One region of the Pseudomonas sp. P4_C4 genome, then DNA from elsewhere that is predicted to be linked to it. Evidence: predicted binding sites of a transcription regulator. Region 1 holds the regulator's gene; the other holds the start of a gene.
What was found. The regulator sigma-54, encoded in region 1, starts transcription at its own class of promoters, with help from an activator protein. The targets are predictions, from matches to a motif close to ANTGGCATNNANNTTGCTNT.
Positions count from the first base shown of each region.

Region 2: the regulator sigma-54 is predicted to act here: its motif matches at 1,481-1,500, upstream of flgB (flagellar basal body rod protein FlgB).

Region 1 covers NZ_JBFUID010000008.1:104,789-121,306, reverse strand. The annotation lists gene hisC (histidinol-phosphate transaminase) at 1-653, opposite strand, end outside; gene hisD (histidinol dehydrogenase) at 656-1,981, opposite strand; gene hisG (ATP phosphoribosyltransferase) at 2,108-2,743, opposite strand; gene murA (UDP-N-acetylglucosamine 1-carboxyvinyltransferase) at 2,869-4,134, opposite strand; gene AC1DXW_RS07085 (BolA family protein) at 4,157-4,396, opposite strand; gene AC1DXW_RS07080 (STAS domain-containing protein) at 4,511-4,816, opposite strand; gene AC1DXW_RS07075 (MlaC/ttg2D family ABC transporter substrate-binding protein) at 4,813-5,466, opposite strand; gene mlaD (outer membrane lipid asymmetry maintenance protein MlaD) at 5,478-5,945, opposite strand; gene mlaE (lipid asymmetry maintenance ABC transporter permease subunit MlaE) at 5,945-6,742, opposite strand; gene AC1DXW_RS07060 (ATP-binding cassette domain-containing protein) at 6,742-7,551, opposite strand; gene AC1DXW_RS07055 (KpsF/GutQ family sugar-phosphate isomerase) at 7,828-8,802, shown strand; gene AC1DXW_RS07050 (KdsC family phosphatase) at 8,802-9,326, shown strand; gene lptC (LPS export ABC transporter periplasmic protein LptC) at 9,334-9,906, shown strand; gene lptA (lipopolysaccharide transport periplasmic protein LptA) at 9,893-10,441, shown strand; gene lptB (LPS export ABC transporter ATP-binding protein) at 10,441-11,166, shown strand; gene AC1DXW_RS07030 (RNA polymerase factor sigma-54) at 11,439-12,932, shown strand; gene hpf (ribosome hibernation-promoting factor, HPF/YfiA family) at 13,007-13,315, shown strand; gene ptsN (PTS IIA-like nitrogen regulatory protein PtsN) at 13,328-13,792, shown strand; gene rapZ (RNase adapter RapZ) at 13,795-14,652, shown strand; gene AC1DXW_RS07010 (HPr family phosphocarrier protein) at 14,668-14,943, shown strand; gene pmbA (metalloprotease PmbA) at 15,097-16,443, opposite strand.
Region 2 covers NZ_JBFUID010000026.1:34,685-39,152, reverse strand. The annotation lists gene AC1DXW_RS15325 (chemotaxis protein CheV) at 1-302, shown strand, start outside; gene cheR (protein-glutamate O-methyltransferase CheR) at 348-1,175, shown strand; gene flgB (flagellar basal body rod protein FlgB) at 1,543-1,950, shown strand; gene flgC (flagellar basal body rod protein FlgC) at 1,954-2,397, shown strand; gene flgD (flagellar hook assembly protein FlgD) at 2,413-3,135, shown strand; gene flgE (flagellar hook protein FlgE) at 3,167-4,468, shown strand, end outside.

The DNA.
Region 1 (16,518 bases):
CGCAGGCCGGCCAGGGAACGGGACTTGGACAGGGTCTGGGTCACCAGCAGGTTCGGATAACGCTCGACCAGCGTGATTGCCGTCTCGCCGCCGAAGTCGATGTAGGCCTCGTCCACCACGACCACAGAATCCGGGCTGGCCTTGAGAATCTGCTCCACCGCCTCCAGCGCCAACAGGCAACCTGTAGGTGCGTTCGGGTTGGGGAAGATAATCCCGCCGTTCGGCTTGGCGTAGTCCGCCGGGTTGATCTGGAATTGCTCGTCCAGTGGCACGGCGTCGAACTTGATGCCGTACAACCCGCAGTAAACCGGATAGAAGCTGTAGCTGATGTCCGGGAACAGCAGCGGCTGATCGTGCTGCAGCAAACCGTGGAAGATGTGCGCCAGCACTTCATCGGAACCGTTTCCGAGGAACACCTGATTGCCTTGCACGCCGTAGTACCTGGCAACGGCCTGCTTGAGCAGATCGCTGTTCGGGTCCGGGTACAGACGCAGATTGTCATTCAGTTCGGTTTGCATCGCCGCAAGGGCTTTTGGCGATGGGCCGTACGGGTTTTCGTTGGTGTTGAGCTTCACCAGCTTTGCCAGCTTCGGCTGCTCACCCGGGACGTAAGGCACCAGATTCTTGACGAACGGGCTCCAGAATTTACTCATGTTCAGTTCCCCTTTTGTTCATCAACGATGCGGTATTCGGCGCTACGCGCGTGGGCGGTCAGCGACTCGCCACGGGCCAGCACGGAAGCGGTCTTGCCCAACTCGGACGCGCCCTGCTCGGAGCAGAAGATGATCGACGAGCGTTTCTGGAAGTCGTACACACCCAGCGGCGAGGAGAAACGCGCAGTGCCGGAGGTCGGCAATACGTGGTTCGGGCCGGCACAGTAGTCACCCAAGGCTTCGGACGTGTGACGGCCCATGAAGATCGCGCCGGCATGGCGGATTTTCGGCAGCCAGGCCTGTGGATCGGCAACGGACAATTCGAGGTGCTCCGGCGCGATGCGGTTGGCGACTTCGATGGCCTGTTCCATGTCGCGCACCTTGATCAGTGCACCACGGCCATTGATCGAGGTTTCAATGATCGCGGCGCGTTCCATGGTCGGCATCAGCTTGGCGATGCTGGCGGCGACCTTGTCGAGGAACTCGGCGTCGGGGCTGACCAGAATGGCCTGGGCGTCTTCGTCGTGCTCGGCTTGGGAGAAAAGATCCATGGCGATCCAGTCCGGATCGGTCTGGCCGTCGCACACCACAAGGATTTCCGAAGGGCCGGCGATCATGTCGATACCGACCTGGCCAAACACGTGGCGCTTGGCGGTGGCGACATAGATGTTGCCCGGGCCGACCACCTTGTCGACCTTCGGCACGCTTTCGGTGCCGTAAGCCAATGCGGCAACGGCTTGAGCGCCACCGATTGTGAACACGCGGTCGACACCGGCGATGCAGGCAGCGGCCAGCACCAGCTCGTTGATTTCACCGCGCGGGGTTGGCACCACCATGACCACTTCGGTGACGCCTGCAACCTTGGCCGGAATCGCGTTCATCAGCACCGACGACGGGTACGACGCCTTGCCGCCCGGCACGTACAGACCGGCGCGGTCCAGCGGCGTGACTTTCTGGCCCAGCACCGTGCCGTCGGCCTCGGTGTAGCTCCAGGAATCCTGCTTCTGTTTTTCGTGGTAGCTGCGCACTCGAGCCGCGGCGACTTCCAGCGCTTCGCGCTGCGGCACGGAGATACGGGTAAGTGCCAGTTCCAGACGCTCGCGCGGCAGGATCAGGTCGGCCATGGACTTCACGTCCAGGCCATCGAACTGGCGGGTAAAGTCCACCAGTGCCGCGTCGCCACGCTCACGCACGGCCTTGATGATGTCCAGCACCCGCTGATTGACCGAGTCGTCAGACACACTTTCCCAGCTCAGCAGATGATCCAGATGATGCGCGAAATCCGGGTCAGCAGCGTTGAGTCGGCGAATTGCAGTCAGTGCGGTCATAGCGAGAACCTCATAGGAATGGCAAAAACTCAGGCGCCCTAACTTAGCAGTCGTTTCCGCTTGGGCACCTGAGAATTCTGGCTATGAGGCGGATAGACGGGCGCGACTCAAGGTCGCGCAGGTGAATCAGCCGCGGTGTCGAGACTCCACTGCCTTGCGCAGGGTGTCGATCAACGCCTGGATACGGGCGTGCTGCATTTTCATCGAAGCTTTATTGACGATCAGCCGGGAGCTGATGGCAGCAATGAAATCCTGTGGCTCCAGGCCGTTGGCCCGCAGCGTGTTACCGGTGTCGACCACGTCGATGATCTTGTCGGCAAGGCCGATCAGCGGTGCCAGCTCCATCGAGCCGTACAGCTTGATGATGTCGACCTGACGACCCTGTTCAGCGTAATAACGCTTGGCAACGTTGACGAACTTGGTGGCGATGCGCAGGCGGCCCTTGGGCTCGACCGCGCCAACCTTGCCGGCCGTCATCAACTTGCACTGGGCAATTTGCAGGTCCAGTGGCTCGTACAAGCCCTGGCCGCCATATTCCATCAGCACATCTTTACCGGCGACACCGAGGTCGGCAGCACCATGTTCGACATAGGTCGGAACATCGGTGGCACGCACGATCAGCAGGCGTACATCTTCCTGGGTCGTGGGAATGATCAGCTTGCGGCTCTTGTCCGGATTCTCGGTCGGCACGATGCCCGCTTCAGCCAGAAGCGGCAGGGTGTCGTCAAGGATGCGGCCCTTGGACAGTGCGATGGTCAACATGGGAAACGTCAGTCCTTATCAAGGTACTCATGCCCGGTCACAAATGGCGCCGGACATACATCGAGCCGAAAACGGCCCGACTTCAACAAATCAACGGGCACGTCCTTATGCCCATGCAGCAGGTACTAGCCCGGAACGCGACGGATCTTGGCGCCCAGCATCTGCAGTTTTTCTTCGATGCACTCGTAGCCACGGTCTATGTGGTAGATGCGGTCGATCAGGGTGTCGCCGTCGGCGATCAGGGCCGAAATCACCAGGCTGGCCGAGGCACGCAGGTCGGTCGCCATCACTGGCGCGCCCTTGAGTTTTTCGGTGCCGGTGACGATCGCGGTGTTGCCCTCGACCTGGATCTTGGCGCCCATGCGGTGCAGCTCATAGACGTGCATGAAGCGGTTTTCGAAGATCGTCTCGATCACAGCACCGGTGCCTTCGGCAATGGCGTTGAGGGAGATGAACTGGGCCTGCATGTCGGTCGGGAACGCCGGGTACGGAGCGGTCCGCACGTTGACGGCTTTCGGCCGCTTGCCGTGCATGTTCAGCTCGATCCAGTCTTCGCCGCAGGTGATTTCGGCACCGGACTCACGGAGTTTTTCCAGAACGGCTTCGAGGATGGTCGGATCGGTGTCCTTGACCTTCACGCGGCCGCCGGTCACGGCAGCGGCAACCAGGTAGGTACCGGTTTCGATACGGTCCGGCATCACCTTGTAAGTGGTGGTGTGCAGACGCTCGACGCCGTCGATGGTGATGGTGTCGGTGCCGGCACCGGAAACCTTGGCACCCATGGCGTTCAGGAAGTTCGCCAGGTCGACCACTTCAGGCTCGCGCGCGGCGTTAGCCAGGACGCTGCGGCCTTTGGCCAGCGCTGCGGCCATCATGATGTTTTCGGTACCGGTCACACTGACGGTATCGAAGAAGAAGTGCGCACCGCGCAGGCCGCCTTCAGGCGCCTTGGCCTTGATGTAGCCGCCTTCAACGTCGATGACTGCACCCATGGCTTCCAGGCCACGGATGTGCAGGTCAACCGGACGCGAACCGATGGCGCAACCGCCAGGCAAGGCGACTTCGGCTTCACCGAAACGGGCAACCATCGGGCCCAGCACCAGGATCGACGCACGCATGGTTTTAACCAGTTCGTACGGTGCGACCAGGGTCTTGATGGTGCGCGGGTCGATTTCGACGGAGAGTTTTTCGTCGATCACAGGCTCGATGCCCATGCGGCCGAACAGCTCGATCATGGTGGTGATGTCGTGCAGGTGCGGCAGGTTGGCCACGGTCACCGGGCCATCGCACAGCAAAGTGGCCGCCAGGATCGGCAGGGCAGAGTTCTTTGCCCCGGAGATGCGGATTTCGCCATCAAGACGAACGCCACCGGTAATAATCAATTTATCCATAAGAATCTCGACGCCCTTGGGCTCAGGTGCGCTCGGCCCAGGCCGCGCTGCTGAAAAATTTCATAGTCACCGCGTGGATGCTGCCATCAGCGATCCATGGGTTCAAATGGGCATAGATGCTCTGCTGACGCTTCACCGGGCTCAATGCCGCCAGTTCATCGCTAATCACGTTCAGCTGGAAATTGCAGCCTTCGCCCTCAACTTCTATCTGAGTTCCGGGCAGCTTTCCTTCAAGGAAGCTCTTCACTTCTACGGCCTGCATGCTCAACCTCATTCGGCGCCCTGTGCGCGCGGGTCGGACATCATACAAAAAAGCCCCGCGCCTGCGAACCCCGCCAAACAGGACTCGGACGGGGGGCTTCTTTATAGATGCGTGTCAGGGGTGCGCCAACAGCTCGGTCAGCTCGCTGACCTGAGCAATTTCACGCATGTCATCCGGCATTCCGCGGATACTCAGGGCCTTGCCGGCCGCCTGCGCATCGCGGATAAAGCACAGCAGCAACGACAAACCGACACTGCTGGACTTGGTCACCGCCGAGCAATCGACCACCAGCGCCGCAGCCTTGCTGGCCTTGATCAGCGCCTTGCCCTGCTCGCGCAGGCCAGGGCCGGTGCGGTAATCCAGCACACCGCTGAGTCGCAGCTCGCCCGCTTCGTCCATCTGGACTGCCGACTCACTCATTGGGCTGACTGCCCTGGCTTCTTGTCGGTGGCTTCCTTGGCCTTGGCGACTTCCCCGGCCCAACCATTGATGGTCTTGTCCAGGTCGTTGCCATTGCGTTGCATCGCATCGGCGAACTGATCGCGGAACAGCTTGCCGATGTTGATGCCATTGATGATCACGTTACGCAGTTTCCACTCGCCGTTGATCTTTTCCAGCGTGTAGGACACTGGATAGATCGCACCGCTGCTGCCCTTGACGGTCATGCCAACGGTGGTACGGTCGCCCGACTCGTCTTTGGCCGGATCAACGGTGATGCCCTGGTTGTTGTACTCCAGCAAGGCATTGCCATAGAACTGGAACAGACCCTTCTTGAAGTTTTCTTCGAAGGTCTTCATCTGCGCCGGGGATGCTTTCTTCGAGTATTTGACCGTCATGATGCTCTTGGAAATGCCCTCGGCATCCACGACCGGCCCGACGATGGTGTTCAGCGCCGCATAAAAGTCTTGCGGATCCTGCTTGTACTTTTCTTTGTTGGCCGCCAGATCGGCCAGCATCCGATTAGTGGTGTCCTGTACCAGATCGTGCGCGGAAGGCGCCGCCACGGCGTGGGACACCAACGGAAACACCGCGAGTATTACCAACAGGCCACGTCGCAAGGTAGAGATCATTTAACAGTTCCTCATTTAGCTTCTTTGCTAACGGTATTGAGCAGGAATTTACCGATCAGGTCTTCGAGCACCAGCGATGACTGCGTGTCATGGATGGTTCCGCCATCCTTGAGCAGGGTATCTTCCCCGCCCACGCTGATACCGATGTACTTTTCGCCCAACAGGCCAGCGGTCAGGATAGATGCAGTAGAGTCCGCCGGAAGATTATCGATGCGTTTTTCCAACTGCATGGTCACCCGACCAGTAAAACTGTCGCGATCCAGATCGATGGCCGTGACCTTGCCGATAGTCACACCGGCCATGGTCACTTTAGCTCTGACCGTCAAACCGGCGATATTGTCGAAGTAGGCGTAAAGTTTATACGTATCGGTGCTCGGACTCGGGGACAGGCCACTGACCCGCAACGCCAACAAGAGCAAAGCCAGGATGCCAGCCAGCAAGAAAAGGCCGACACCGATTTCCAGGGTGCGGTTTTGCATCAGAAATCTCCAAACATCAAGGCGGTCAGAATAAAGTCCAGGCCGAGTACTGCCAACGAGGCATATACAACGGTCTTGGTAGTGGCACGACTGATCCCCTCGGAAGTGGGTTCGCAGTCATAGCCTTGGAATACGGCGATCCAGGTCACGACAAAGGCAAAGACGATACTTTTGATGATCCCGTTGAGCACATCGTCGGTGAACGTCACGCTGTTCTGCATGTTCGACCAGTAGGAACCTTCATAGACTCCCAGCCAGTCGACAGCTACCCACGAGCCGCCCCAGATACCCACCACGCTGAAAATCATCGCCAGCACCGGCAGGGAAATGAAACCGGCCCACAAGCGTGGCGCGATGATGTACTTGAGCGGGTCAACCCCGATCATTTCCAGGCTGGACAACTGCTCGGTGGACTTCATGTTGCCGATTTCGGCGGTCAACGCCGAACCTGCGCGCCCGGCGAACAGCAAGGCAGTCACCACCGGCCCCAGTTCACGCAGCAGCGTCAGGGCAACCATCTGCCCGACAGCCTGCTCCGAACCATAGCTGGAAAGAATGTTGAAGCCCTGCAGCGCCAGCACCATGCCGATGAACACCCCGGAGACCACAATGATCACCAGGGACATCACGCCCACCGAATGCAGCTGCTTGACCAGCAGCCCGAAGGCGCCACCGATACCGCCCCGGCCGAGCAAGGCATGGAACAGGAACAAGCTCGAACGCCCGAACACCGCCAGCGCATCGATGCCGGCCTGGCCGAAGCGGCGAACGCGTTCTATCAATGAAATTCTGCGCATCAGCGCTTCCCCAGAAGATCTGCGCGGTAATCCGTCGCTGGAAAGTGGTACGGGACCGGGCCGTCGGGTTCGCCGGTCATGAACTGACGAATGCGCGGTTCATCCGAGTTCATCAACTCGTCCGGCGTCCCCTCCCCCAGCACCTGACCATCGCCCACCACATAAATGTAATCGGCAATGCTCGCGGTCTCGGCCAGGTCATGGGACACCACGATGCTGGTGATGCCCAGCGCATCGTTGAGCAAACGAATCAGGCGCACCAGAACGCCCATTGCGATGGGGTCCTGGCCGACAAAGGGCTCGTCGTACATGAGGATCTGCGGGTCGAGCGCAATCGCCCGGGCCAGCGCAACACGGCGTTTCATGCCGCCGGAAAGCTCGTCGGGCATCAGGTCGATGGCACCGCGCAAGCCCACAGCCTGCAGCTTGAGCAGGACGATGTCGCGGATCATTTCATCCGGCAGTTGCGTATGGACCCGCAACGGAAAGGCGACGTTCTCGAAGACATCGAGGTCGGTGAACAGTGCGCCGCTCTGAAACAGCACGCCCATATGCTTGCGCGCATCGAACAGGTCGCTGCGCGACAGTTTTGGCAGATTCTGACCGTTGACCCAGACTTCGCCCCTGGTAGGCCGCAACTGGGCACCCATCAGACGCAAAAGCGTGGTCTTGCCACACCCGGAAGGCCCCATGATGCCGGTGACCTTGCCGCGCGGGATACGGATATCGACATTATTGAAAATGCTGCGCGCACCGCGCTTGAAGGACAGTCCCTTCAGCTCGACCGCGTAGGCGTTATCGGCACTCATCTAAACTCCTTGCGATGCAGCCTCTCACTCGGACGCCTGGCTTCCTGACGAAAGCACATACCTCCCGGGCAGGCCGAACTGGCGGCGAACTATATCACTGCAAAGGCTGCGCGCCCAAGGCCAAAGCCGGGGCAAGTTCAACTGCATGACGGGTTGAAAGCGCCATTTAGAAGGTTTCCCGCAACAGGTAATGACAATGCGCGACGAACTTGCGTGAGGGATTCGATCATTACCGTTATAATCGCCGACTTTTCATCAGGCTATACGATTTCTGACATGAGCCAATCCAGCGACCTGATTCAATCAGCACAACGCACCATCCGCCTCGAGGTAGAAGCCGTGCAAGGCCTGCTGCCCCATATCGATGCTGATTTCGTACGCGCTTGCGAGATGATTCTGGCCAGCAAGGGCCGCGTGGTCGTGGTCGGCATGGGCAAGTCGGGGCACATCGGCAACAAGATTGCCGCGACCCTGGCCAGCACCGGCACCACGGCATTTTTTGTGCACCCGGCTGAAGCCAGCCACGGCGACATGGGCATGATTACCCGCGACGACATCATTCTGGCGCTCTCGAATTCCGGCTCCACCAATGAAATCGTGACCCTGCTGCCGCTGATCAAGCGCCTGGGCATTCAATTGATCAGCATGACCGGCAATCCTGACTCCGCGCTGGCCAAGGCCGCCGAGGTCAACCTGAATGTTCACGTCGAGCATGAAGCCTGCCCGCTGAACCTGGCACCAACCTCGTCGACCACCGCCGCCCTGGTCATGGGCGACGCCCTGGCAGTCGCGCTGCTGGAAGCCCGTGGCTTTACCGCCGAAGACTTCGCCTTTTCCCATCCCGGTGGTGCCCTGGGCCGACGCCTGCTGCTGAAAGTGGAAAATGTCATGCACGCCGGGCAAGAGTTGCCGCAAGTACAGCGCGGCACCCTGCTGAAGGACGCACTAATGGAAATGACCCGCAAAGGCCTGGGCATGACCGTGGTCCTGGAAGCCGATGGAAAGCTGGCCGGGATCTTTACCGACGGTGACTTGCGTCGCACGCTGGACCGTAGCATCGACATCCATAGCGCTACCATCGACCAGGTCATGACTGCACACGGCAAGACTGCCCGCGCCGAAATGCTCGCCGCCGAAGCGCTGAAAATCATGGAAGATCATAAAATCAACGCGCTTGTCGTGGTCGACCGTGAAGACCGCCCGGTCGGCGCCTTGAACATGCACGACTTGCTTCGTGCAGGAGTAATGTAATGAGTGCGGACCTGTTGCAACGCGGCAAACAGATCAAACTGGCGGTGTTCGATGTCGATGGCGTGCTGACCGACGGGCGCCTGTACTTCCTCGAAGACGGCAGCGAATTCAAGACGTTCAACACACTCGACGGCCAGGGCATCAAGATGCTGATGGCCGCCGGTGTGCAGACCGCCATCATCAGTGGCCGCAAGACTCCGGTGGTCGAGCGACGAGCCAAAAACCTCGGCATCCCGCATCTCTATCAGGGTCGTGAGGATAAACTGGTGGTACTCGACGAACTGCTGGCCCAACTCAACCTGAGCTATGAACAGGTGGCCTACCTCGGCGATGACTTGCCGGACCTGCCGGTGATTCGCCGCGTCGGCCTGGGCATGGCGGTGGCCAATGCCGCCAGCTTCGTGCGTGAACACGCTCACGGCATCACCCTCGCCCGTGGTGGTGAAGGTGCCGCTCGCGAATTCTGCGAACTGATCCTGCGCGCCCAGGACCGCCTCGATGCGGCCAATGCGGCGTACCTGTGAGCCCACTATGCTGAGCAAAAAGTTTCGCAACACCCTGATGTACAGTTGCATCGCGGCGATATTCGCCGCGGCTGGCTACTGGAACATCAGCCCGGAACGCTTCCTCGACAAGCCGGTAACGCCGGTCGATGAAAGCGCGATCGACTATTACGCCATCAACGCCCACAGCGTGCAGTACCTGCCGGACGGCAAGCTGCAATATGATCTGGTGTCCGACAAGGTCGAGCACCTGAAAGCGACCGAGGTGACATTGCTGACCAACCCCGACCTGAATGTGTTCCGCGGCACTGAATTTCCGTGGCACGTCCAGAGCCTGCACGGCGAGGTCAACCCTGATGGCACACAGGTCGAACTGATCGATGACGTGCGTATCACGCGCTTCGACGAGAAAAACCGTAAAACCCTGATCACCAGCACCCGCATGACCGTGTTCCCGCAGCAGCAATATGCGCAGACAGAGCAAGACGTTAGAATCGACGGCGCTGGCGGTGTATCGACTGGCAAGGGAATGAAGGCGTATTTGAAAGAAAGCAGGATACACCTGCTATCGAACGTAAGAGGACAGTATGAGGCTCGTTAAAACCCTCCCGATTTTGCTCAGTCTGGGCGCAGCACTGGGAAGCGTGAGCGCCTGGGCTCTGCCGGAAGATCAACAGCAGCCTATCCGCATTCAGGCCGACGATGCCCAACTGGACGACAAGCAAGGTATTGCCATCTATACCGGTGACGTGATCATTACCCAAGGTACGATGAAGGTTACCGGCAACAAGGTGACCATGACCCGCACCCCGAATGGCGACATCGACGTGGTTACCTCGGTGGGCAACCTGGCCTACTTCGAGCAACTGCAAACGGCGGGCGACACCAAACCCGTCCAGGGCTGGGGTGTGACCATCCAGTACCACGCAACGCAAAATCGCGTTGTGCTGATCGACAAGGCCAAAGTCATCGACAAGGACAACAACACCACCCAAGGTGAGAAAATCGTCTACGACACCGAGAAGAAGCTGGCCAGCGCCGGTCGCGCCACCGGCAGCAAGGTGACCGAGTCGCGTCCGCGTATCGACATGGTGATCCAGCCGAAGAAGAAAACCGACGAGAAAAAGGCCCAGTAATGGCAACTCTGAAAGCTCAGCATCTGGCCAAGAGCTACAAGAGCCGCCAGGTCGTGCGCGACGTCAGCCTGTCCATCGACAGCGGTCAGATCGTCGGCCTGCTTGGCCCGAACGGTGCCGGCAAGACCACCTGCTTCTACATGATCGTCGGTCTGGTGCAGGCCGACCAGGGCCGCGTCCTGATCGATGACCTGGACATCAGCCACCAGCCGATGCACGGCCGCGCAAAGGCTGGTATCGGCTACCTGCCGCAAGAAGCATCGATCTTCCGCAAACTGTCGGTGGCCGACAACATCATGGCCATCCTCGAGACCCGCAAGGAACTCGACAAGGCCGGTCGGCGCAAGGAACTGGAAAGCCTGCTGCAGGAATTCCACATCAGCCACATCCGCGACAACCTCGGCATGAGCCTGTCTGGTGGTGAGCGCCGTCGCGTGGAAATCGCCCGAGCCCTGGCCACCAACCCGAAATTCATCCTCCTCGACGAACCCTTCGCCGGCGTGGACCCGATTTCGGTCGGGGACATCAAGCAGATCATTCACCACCTCAAGGCCAAAGGCATTGGCGTGCTGATCACCGACCACAACGTTCGTGAAACCCTGGATATCTGCGAAACCGCCTACATCGTCAACGACGGCCAACTGATCGCCGAAGGCGACGCTGAAACCATCCTGGCCAACGACCTGGTGAAGGAAGTGTACCTGGGCCACGAATTCCGCCTGTAAGACACCGAGATGCGAGACTGGTCGACGAGCGCTTGTCTCGATAAAAAACAACTCTTTTTTATTGTTACAGCGCTCTAGGCAAACACGACGCCTCAAAGATGTTCAAGAGCCGGCCGGAGCAACCTGTCAACAAAACATTGCAGCTTTTTATTGTTACAGCGCTCTAGGCAAACTCTACAGTTTCAGGCATATAATTTGCTTATGTTTGGCGCCCCGGCGCCCTGTAGTGGATGGCGCGTGTGCGCCGGCGAATAAGGTGTTAAGCCCCTGCCATGAAACCATCGCTAGTCTTGAGAATGGGCCAGCAGCTGACGATGACACCGCAGCTGCAACAGGCTATCCGCCTGCTCCAATTGTCGACCCTGGACCTGCAACAGGAAATCCAGGAGGCCCTGGAGTCCAATCCGATGCTCGAACGCCAGGAAGAAGGCGACGACTTCGATAACACCGACCCCTTGGCCGACAACGCCGAACAGAAGCCCAACACCGACATCCAGGAACCCTCCTACCAGGAAACCGCCCCGACGGTTGATAACCTCGATGAGGGTGACTGGAACGAGCGCATCCCCAACGAACTCCCCGTCGACACCGCGTGGGAAGACGTTTACCAGACCAGCGCCAGCAGCCTGCCCAGCAATGACGACGACGAGTGGGACTTCACCACCCGTACCTCGGCCGGCGAAAGCTTGCAAAGCCACTTGCTGTGGCAACTGAACCTGGCCCCGATGTCCGACACCGATCGCCTGATCGCCGTGACCCTGATCGACTGCATCAACAATCAGGGCTACCTGGACGAAACCCTCGAGGAAATCCTCGACGCCTTCGATCCGGAACTGGACATCGAACTGGACGAAATCGAAGCGGTCCTGCATCGCATCCAGCAATTCGAGCCCGCCGGCATCGGCGCCCGCAACCTGGGCGAATGCCTGCTGCTGCAATTGCGCCAGCTACCCGCCAAGACCCCTTGGCTGGCTGAGGCCAAGCGCCTGGTCACCGATTACATCGACTTGCTTGGCAGCCGCGACTATAGCCAACTGATGCGCCGCATGAAGCTCAAGGAAGATGAACTACGCCAGGTCATCGAGCTGGTCCAGAGCCTCAACCCGCGCCCGGGTTCGCAGATCGAGTCCACCGAAGCCGAGTATGTCGTTCCTGACGTTATCGTGCGCAAGGACAACGAGCGCTGGCTGGTGGAGCTGAATCAGGAGTCGGTGCCACGGCTGCGGGTCAACGCCCAGTACGCTGGTTTCGTGCGCCGCGCCGACACCAGCGCCGACAACACGTTCATGCGCAATCAGTTGCAGGAGGCCCGCTGGTTCATCAAGAGCCTGCAAAGCCGCAATGAAACCCTTATGAAGGTTGCCACCCAGATCGTCGAGCATCAGCGTGGTTTCCTCGAATATGGCGACGAAGCCATGAAGCCGCTGGTCCTGCATGACATCGCCGAAGCGGTCGGCATGCATGAGTCGACGATTTCACGGGTGACCACCCAGAAGTTCATGCACACCCCCCGGGGCATTTATGAACTGAAGTACTTTTTCTCCAGTCACGTCAGCACCTCCGAAGGCGGCGAATGCTCGTCCACGGCGATCCGCGCGATCATCAAAAAACTGGTTGCCGCGGAAAATCAGAAAAAGCCATTGAGTGACAGCAAGATCGCTGGTTTACTGGAGGCACAAGGCATTCAGGTGGCTCGCCGCACCGTCGCCAAGTACCGCGAATCCCTCGGGATCGCGCCTTCGAGCGAACGCAAGCGGTTGATGTAGAGCCACGCCACAGCGTTCCAGTGGCAGGCATTTCTGCCTGCCGCTTTATGCACTGGCAACGAAGGAGAAGCTGTATGCAAGTCAACATCAGTGGACACCAACTGGAAGTGACCGAACCTCTTCGCACCTACATCGGCGAAAAACTCGAACGATTGGAGCGACATTTCGACAAGATCACTAATGTGCAGGTCACGATGACCGTCGAAAAACTGAAGCAGAAAATCGAAGCCACGCTGCATATTCCCGGGAATGAAGTGGTCGCCAACGCGGAACATACCGATATGTACGCCGCGATCGACGCACTCACCGACAAGCTGGATAAACAACTCAAAAAGCATAAGGAAAAGACCCAGAGCCTCCTCCAGGGTGCAACCGGTCGTTAACACTCCCAACCCATGATCCGACTTGAAAGTATCCTGACCCCCGGCCGTTCCCTGGTGAACGTGCCGGGCGGCAGTAAAAAGAAAGCCCTCGAGCAAATTGCCAATCTGATCGCCCGCGAAGTGCCGGCCCTGGAGATGCAAGATGTCTTCGAGGCACTGATTGCCCGTGAAAAACTCGGCTCCACCGGTTTTGGCAACGGCATCGCTATTCCACACTGCCGTCTCAAGGGCTGTGTTTCACCCATCAGTGCATTGATGCACCTGGACGCCCCTATCGACTTCGACGCCATCGACGGCGCGCCGGTTGACTTGCTGTTCGTATTGCTGGTCCCGGAAGCCGCCACCGATGCGCACCTTGAGCTGCTGCGACAAATCGCCAGCATGCTCGACCGCAAGGAAGTTCGCGAAAAACTGCGTAATGCTGCAAGCAACGAAGCCCTGTATCAGGTTGTCCTGGACGAGCAAAACGGTCAGTAATCATGCGCTTGATCATCGTCAGTGGCCGTTCCGGCTCAGGTAAAAGTACCGCCCTCGACGTTCTTGAGGACAACGGCTACTACTGCATCGACAACCTGCCTGCCGGTCTGCTGCCGGAACTGGCCGAACGAGCCTTGATTCATACCGAGCTGCTACAGCCGCTGGTCGCCGTTTCCATTGATGCGCGCAACCTGCCCAGCCACCTGTCACGCTTCCCCGATCTGCTCGAAGAAGTCCGCAACCGCCACATCCAGTGCGATGTGCTGTACCTGGATGCCGACGAAGAAACCTTGCTCAAGCGCTTCTCGGAAACCCGCCGACGTCACCCCCTGACCAACGCCAACCGCTCGCTGGCCGAAGCCATCAGCGTCGAGAGCGACCTGCTCGGGCCGATTGCCGACCTCGCCGATCTCAAGATCAACACCACCAGCCTGAACCTGTACCAGCTGCGCGACGCCATCAAACTGCGTCTGTTGAATCAGCCCGAGCCGGGCACTGCGTTCCTGGTGGAATCCTTCGGGTTCAAGCGTGGCATGCCGGTGGACGCCGACCTGGTGTTCGATGTGCGTTGCCTGCCCAACCCTTACTGGAAACCGGAATTGCGCGAGCAGTCCGGGCTCGATCAACCGGTTGCCGAATACCTGGCGGCACAGCCGGATGTCGAAGAGATGTTCCAGGACATTTCCACATACCTGCTAAAGTGGCTGCCTCGTTTTGCCGCCAGCAACCGCGCCTATGTCACCATTGCCATTGGCTGCACTGGCGGACATCACCGCTCCGTCTACCTGACCGAGCGTCTGGGGCAGGCGCTGCAAAAATCCCTGAAGAACGTCCAGGTTCGCCACCGCGACCTCAGCTAAAGGATTCACATCGCGATGCCTGCTCTGGAAATCGAAATCATCAACAAGCTGGGCCTGCATGCCCGTGCTTCTGCAAAATTCGTCGGGGTCGCCGGCCAGTTCAAGGACTGCACGATCAGGGTAGGACGCACACCTGAATCCACAGTAGATGGCAAAAGCATCATGGCCATGATGATGCTCGCTGCCGGTAAGGGCACCAAAATCCATCTGAGCACGGAAGGCGAGCAGGAAAAGGAAGCGATGGACGCGCTGGTAGCCTTGATCAATAACTACTTCGACGAAGGCGAATAAACATCAAAAGATCGCAGCCTTCGGCAGCTCCTACATTGGGCTCGTGTAGGAGCTGCTGAAGGCTCGGGCCGCGTTCGGACGATCTTTTGATCCACAAAAAGAAAGGCGCGCCACCCATTGGGTGGCGCGCCTTTTTTATGCAACGGTCTGAGCTTAGCTACCCGCCACCGTCATCCGCTCGATCAACACCGAACCAGTGCGAATGTTGCTGCGCAGTTCCAGGTCGTTACCCACGGCAACGATCTGTTTGAACATATCGCGCATGTTGCCGGCGATGGTCACTTCCTGGACCGCGAACTGGATTTCGCCGTTCTCGACCCAGTAACCCGCCGCGCCCCGGGAATAATCGCCGGTGACCATGTTCAGCCCCTGGCCCATCAACTCGGTGACCAACAGTCCGCGTCCCATGCGCCGCAGCAAGGCCGCCTGGTCTTCATCACCATGGGTGACGAACAGGTTGTGCACGCCGCCGGCGTTGGCCGTACTTGGCATGCCGAGCTTGCGGCCGGAGTAGGTACCGAGGATGTACGACACCAACTCGCCTTTTTCGACGAACGGTTTGGCGTAGGTTGCCAGGCCATCGCCATCGAACGCCGCGCTGCCCAAGGCTCGCATCAAGTGCGGACGTTCGTCGATGGTCAGCCACTCCGGAAACAGCTTCTGGCCGAGAGTGCCCTCAAGGAACGAAGACTTGCGATACAGGCTGCCGCCGGAAATCGCCGACAGGAAACTGCCAAACAGGCCCCCGGCCAACTCTGCGGAAAACAGCACCGGCACCTCACAAGTCGGCACCGGACGCGCTCCCAGACGACTCGCCGCCCGTTGCGCGGCACGCTGGCCGATGCTGACCGGATCGGCCAGCAGATTGCCCTGGCGGTTCACGTCGTACCAGTAATCGCGCTGCATCTGGCCGTCCGCTTCGGCGATCATCACGCAGCTCAAGCTGTGACGAGTCGATGCGTAACCACCGATAAACCCGTGGCTGTTGCCATAAACGCGGCAACCCTGATGGGTACTGAGAGTGGTGCCGTCAGCGTTCTTGATCCGGCTGTCGGCAGCAAACGCCGCGGCTTCACAGGCCAAGGCCTGTTCGATGGCTTGTTCCGGAGTGATGTCCCATTGGTGGAACAGGTCGAAATCCTGAATATCCCGCGCCATCAGCGCGGCATCCGCCAGGCCCGAGGCTTCGTCTTCCGAAGTGTGTTTGGCGATGGCCAGTGCCGCGGCGACGGTTTCGCGAATCGCTTCCGGACCACTGGCCGATGTGCTGGCCGAGCCTTTGCGCTGACCGACGTACAAGGTGATGCCAAAACCCTGATCGCGGTTGAATTCTACCGTTTCGACTTCACGCTGACGCACCGTGGTCGACAAGCCCTGCTCCAATGACACCGCCACTTCACAGGCGCTGGCGCCCAGGCGCCTGGCTTCAGCGATGATCTGCTCGACTTGTTCCTGCAGTGCCGGCAACGCTTGTGGGCCGACGCTTTCAACTGCACTCATGCTGTTCTCCACTCAAATTCTGCTTTCGGTAACGGTCATCGAGCGACCGGGCCGGACAAGCGGCCCCCGACTGGT
Region 2 (4,468 bases), on a different contig from region 1:
GTCGGCAAGCGCTGGATTACCTGCGCAAACTGGTCGACGAGGGCAAGAAACCGGAAGAAGAGTTCCTGATGATGATCTCCGACATCGAGATGCCGGAGATGGACGGGTACACCCTGACGGCGGAAATCCGCAACGACCCGCGCATGCAAAAGCTTCATATCATCCTGCATACTTCGTTGTCGGGGGTATTCAATCAGGCGATGGTCAAGAAGGTCGGTGCCGATGACTTCCTGGCCAAATTCCGTCCTGATGACCTGGCATCCCGGGTAGTCGACCGGATCAAAGCAGCAGATATCAGCTAGGGGTTCGCACCCCAGGCAGTCAACACGATTTAAGAGGCGGCATCATTGTCTACGGGTAATTTGGATTTCGAACAGTTCCGGGTATTCCTGGAAAAAGCCTGTGGCATTTTGCTCGGTGAAAACAAGCAGTACCTGGTCTCCAGCCGTCTCAACAAACTGATGGAACAGCAAGGCATCAAGTCTTTGGGTGAGCTGGTTCAGCGCATGCAGACGCAACCGCGCAGCGGTTTGCGCGAGCAGGTGGTGGATGCCATGACCACCAATGAAACCCTGTGGTTTCGAGACACCTACCCGTTTGAAGTCTTGAAGAACAAGGTCCTGCCCGAAGCGATCAAGGCCAGTCCCGGCCAGCGCCTGCGCATCTGGTCGGCGGCATGCTCGTCGGGCCAGGAACCCTATTCGCTGTCGATGTCCATCGACGAGTTCGAGCGGGTCAACATGGGCCAGTTGAGGATGGGTGTGCAGATCGTTGCCACCGACCTGTCCGGCACCATGCTGAACAACTGCAAGACCGGTGAGTACGACAGCCTGGCCATCGGCCGCGGTCTGTCGCCCGAGCGTCTGCAGCGTTATTTCGACCCGAAAGGACCGGGACGCTGGGTGATCAAGGCGCCGATCAAGAGCCGCGTGGAATTCCGTTCCTTCAACCTGCTGGACAGCTACGCGAGTCTGGGCAAGTTCGACATCGTGTTCTGCCGCAACGTGTTGATCTACTTCTCCGCCGAGGTGAAGAAGGACATCCTGTTGCGCATCCACAGCACGTTGAAGCGGGGCGGTTACCTGTTCCTCGGTGCTTCCGAAGCGCTGAACGGGTTGCCGGATCATTACCAGATGGTCCAGTGCAGCCCGGGGATCATTTACCAGGCGAAGTGATTTCGTTGGTGTTGTCAAAAAACGGGAGTCCTCTGGGGCTCCCGTTTTTTTATGCCTGCTGATTTCTTGCAAACGCTGCTGGCCCCTGTGGGAGCGAGCTTGCTCGCGATAGCGTCCTGACATTCGAGTTCAGCTTTACCTGACACACCGCAATCGCGAGCAAGCTCGCTCCCACAGGGTTCGGTGGTGCCCTGGAACGTGTGCCAGGCGGCAGAAAAGCGGCATGCGGCGGAAAACCGTTGCCGCTTTTCTGGCATTGCCGCGTTGCCATGGCCGGCAAAGCCCCGGTTTCCGGGCTTTTTTGAATTGGCATGGGGCTTGCTAAGTTGATCCTACGAAAAATCAGGTCACCCGAAGGTTTCCCGACATGAGCATCAGCTTCGATAAAGCGCTCGGTATCCACGAACAAGCCCTGGGCTTCCGCGCCCAGCGTGCCGAAGTCCTGGCCAACAACATCGCCAACGCCGATACCCCGAACTACAAGGCTCGGGACCTGGACTTCTCGAAAGTGCTCGCCGAGCAGAACGAGAAAACCAAAAGCGGCACCTTCGCCCTGAACATGACCAACAGCCGTCACATCGAGGCTGAAGGCCTGGGCAATGGCGACGAGTCGTTGCTGTATCGCACGCCGATGCAACCGTCGATCGACCAGAACACCGTGGACGCCCAGCTGGAACAGTCGAACTACGCGCAAAACGCGATCGGCTTCCAGGCCAGCTTCACCCTGCTCAACAGCAAATTCAAAGGGCTGGTATCAGCCCTGCGCGGAGAGTAAGCCATGTCTCTATCCAGTGTTTTCAACATTGCCGGTAGCGGCATGAGTGCGCAGACCACGCGTTTGAACACCGTCGCTTCGAACATCGCCAACGCCGAGACGGTTTCGTCGAGCATCGACCAGACCTACCGCGCGCGTCATCCAGTGTTCGCCACCATGTTCCAGGGCGGCCAGAGCGGCGGCAGCGACTCGCTGTTCCAGAACCAGGATGCCGCCGGTCAGGGCGTGCAGGTGCTGGGTGTGGTCGAAGACCAGAGCAACCTCGAGGCGCGCTACGAGCCGAACCATCCGGCGGCCGATGCCAAGGGCTACGTCTACTACCCGAACGTCAACGTGGTTGAAGAAATGGCCGACATGATTTCTGCGAGCCGTTCGTTCCAGACCAACGCCGAAATGATGAACACCGCCAAGACCATGATGCAGAAGGTCCTGACCCTCGGTCAGTGATAAGGGACGACTCAGATGAGTGTTACCGATTCCACCAGCGGTTTGAGCCTCAACGATATCCTGGCCAATTCCTCGATCAAGACCAACGCCACGACTGACGGCCTCGCGTCGGCAACCGGCAGCGCCACGGGCAACAAGGCCCTGGGCAAGGATGCGTTCCTGCAGTTGCTGGTGACCCAGCTGAAAAACCAGAACCCGCTGGAGCCCCAGGACAATGGCGCGTTCGTGGCCCAGTTGGCGCAGTTCAGCAGCCTGGAAGGCATCACCACGCTCAACAACACCGTGAGCGGCCTGGCCAGCAACTACAACTCGTCCCAGGCCTTGCAGGCGTCGTCGCTGGTGGGCCGTTCGGTCATCGCGCCGGGCGACAAGGCTGTGGTCGATACCACCAAGAGCCTCAGTGGCACGGTGGTGGTTCCGTCTTCGGTGGTGTCCGCCACCCTGAAGATCACCGACGCCGATGGTAAGACCGTGCGCACCATCGACCTCGGTTCGCAGAAGGCCGGCAACGCCAGCTTCATCTGGGACGGCAAGAACGATGCGGGTGAGACGGTACCTGCGGGCACCTACACCTTCGGCGCCACGAGCACGATCGATGGCCAGTCCGTCGCGTTGATCACCAACCTGCCGGCGACCGTCAACAGCGTGACCATCAGCCAGACCGGCGGTGAGTTGATGCTCAATCTGGCCGGGCTGGGCAGCGTTGCCCTGTCCAAAGTACAAACCATTGGTATGTAGAGCCGACTAACACGGCACAAAGGAGTGGATGATGTCTTTCAATATCGGCCTTAGCGGTCTCTATGCAGCCAACAAACAACTGGACGTGACCGGCAACAACATCGCCAACGTCGCGACCACCGGTTTCAAATCGTCCCGTGCAGAATTCGAAGACGTGTACTCGGCGACCCGCCTGGGCACCGGCAGCAAGACCGTCGGCAACGGCGTGCGCCTGGCCAACGTTTCCCAGCAGTTCGGCCAGGGTGACGTAAGCAACACGGGTAACGTGCTCGACATGGGTATCCAGGGCAACGGTTTCTTTGTCCTGAGCAACAACGGTTCGCTGACCTACACCCGTGCCGGTACATTCAAGACCGACAAGGAAGGCTACGTCACCAACAGCGACGGTACGGCCCGCCTGCAAGGTTACGGTGTGGATGCCAACGGCAAGATCGTCAATGGCGTGCTGACCGACCTGCGCATCGACACCTCCAACCTGGCACCGAAATCCACCAGCACCGTGTCGTCGACGATCAACCTGAACTCCACCTCGGCGGTGATCGACCAGACGGTTGCGGCGAACAAGTTCGACCCGTCCAAGACCGAGACCTTTACCAAGTCGTTCAGTACCCCGATCTTCGATACTCAGGGTAACCAGCACACCATGGATCAATACATGGTCAAGACTGCAGCGAACACATGGGACACCTACACGCTGATCGATGGTCGCAACCCGGATGGCAGTGATCCTACCGTTACCGCGCCGGTTGCTTCGACCATGTCGTTCGATTCCACCGGCAAACTGACCTCGGTCAGCACGCCGGTGACGCCGCCAACCACGCCACCGACTTCGGTGATCAGCAGTGACCTGAAAATCACCAATTGGACCCCGGGCAGTGTCACCAATGGCGTCTGGACAGCCAACGGCGCCGCAGCCGATCCGGCTGGATTGACCATCGCCATGGCCAACACCACCCAGTTCAACGCCGACACCGCGCGTTCGATTCCGGCGCAGAACGGTTACGCCACTGGCCAGATCACCAACCTGACCATCGACGGCAGCGGTGTGTTGCTGGCCAACTTCAGCAACAACCAGACCAAGCCGATCGGCCAGATCTCCCTGGCCAGCTTCACCAACGAACAAGGCCTGCAGCCGGTCGGCGGCACCAGCTGGAAGGAAACCTACGCGTCGGGCATCCCGGGCTACGATGCGCCGGAGACTGGCACCCTGGGTTCGATCGTTTCCAACTCCCTGGAAGAGTCCAACGTCAACCTGACCAACGAACTGGTCGACCTGATCAAGGCGCAGAGCAACTACCAGGCGAACGCCAAGACCATCTCCACCCAGAGCACC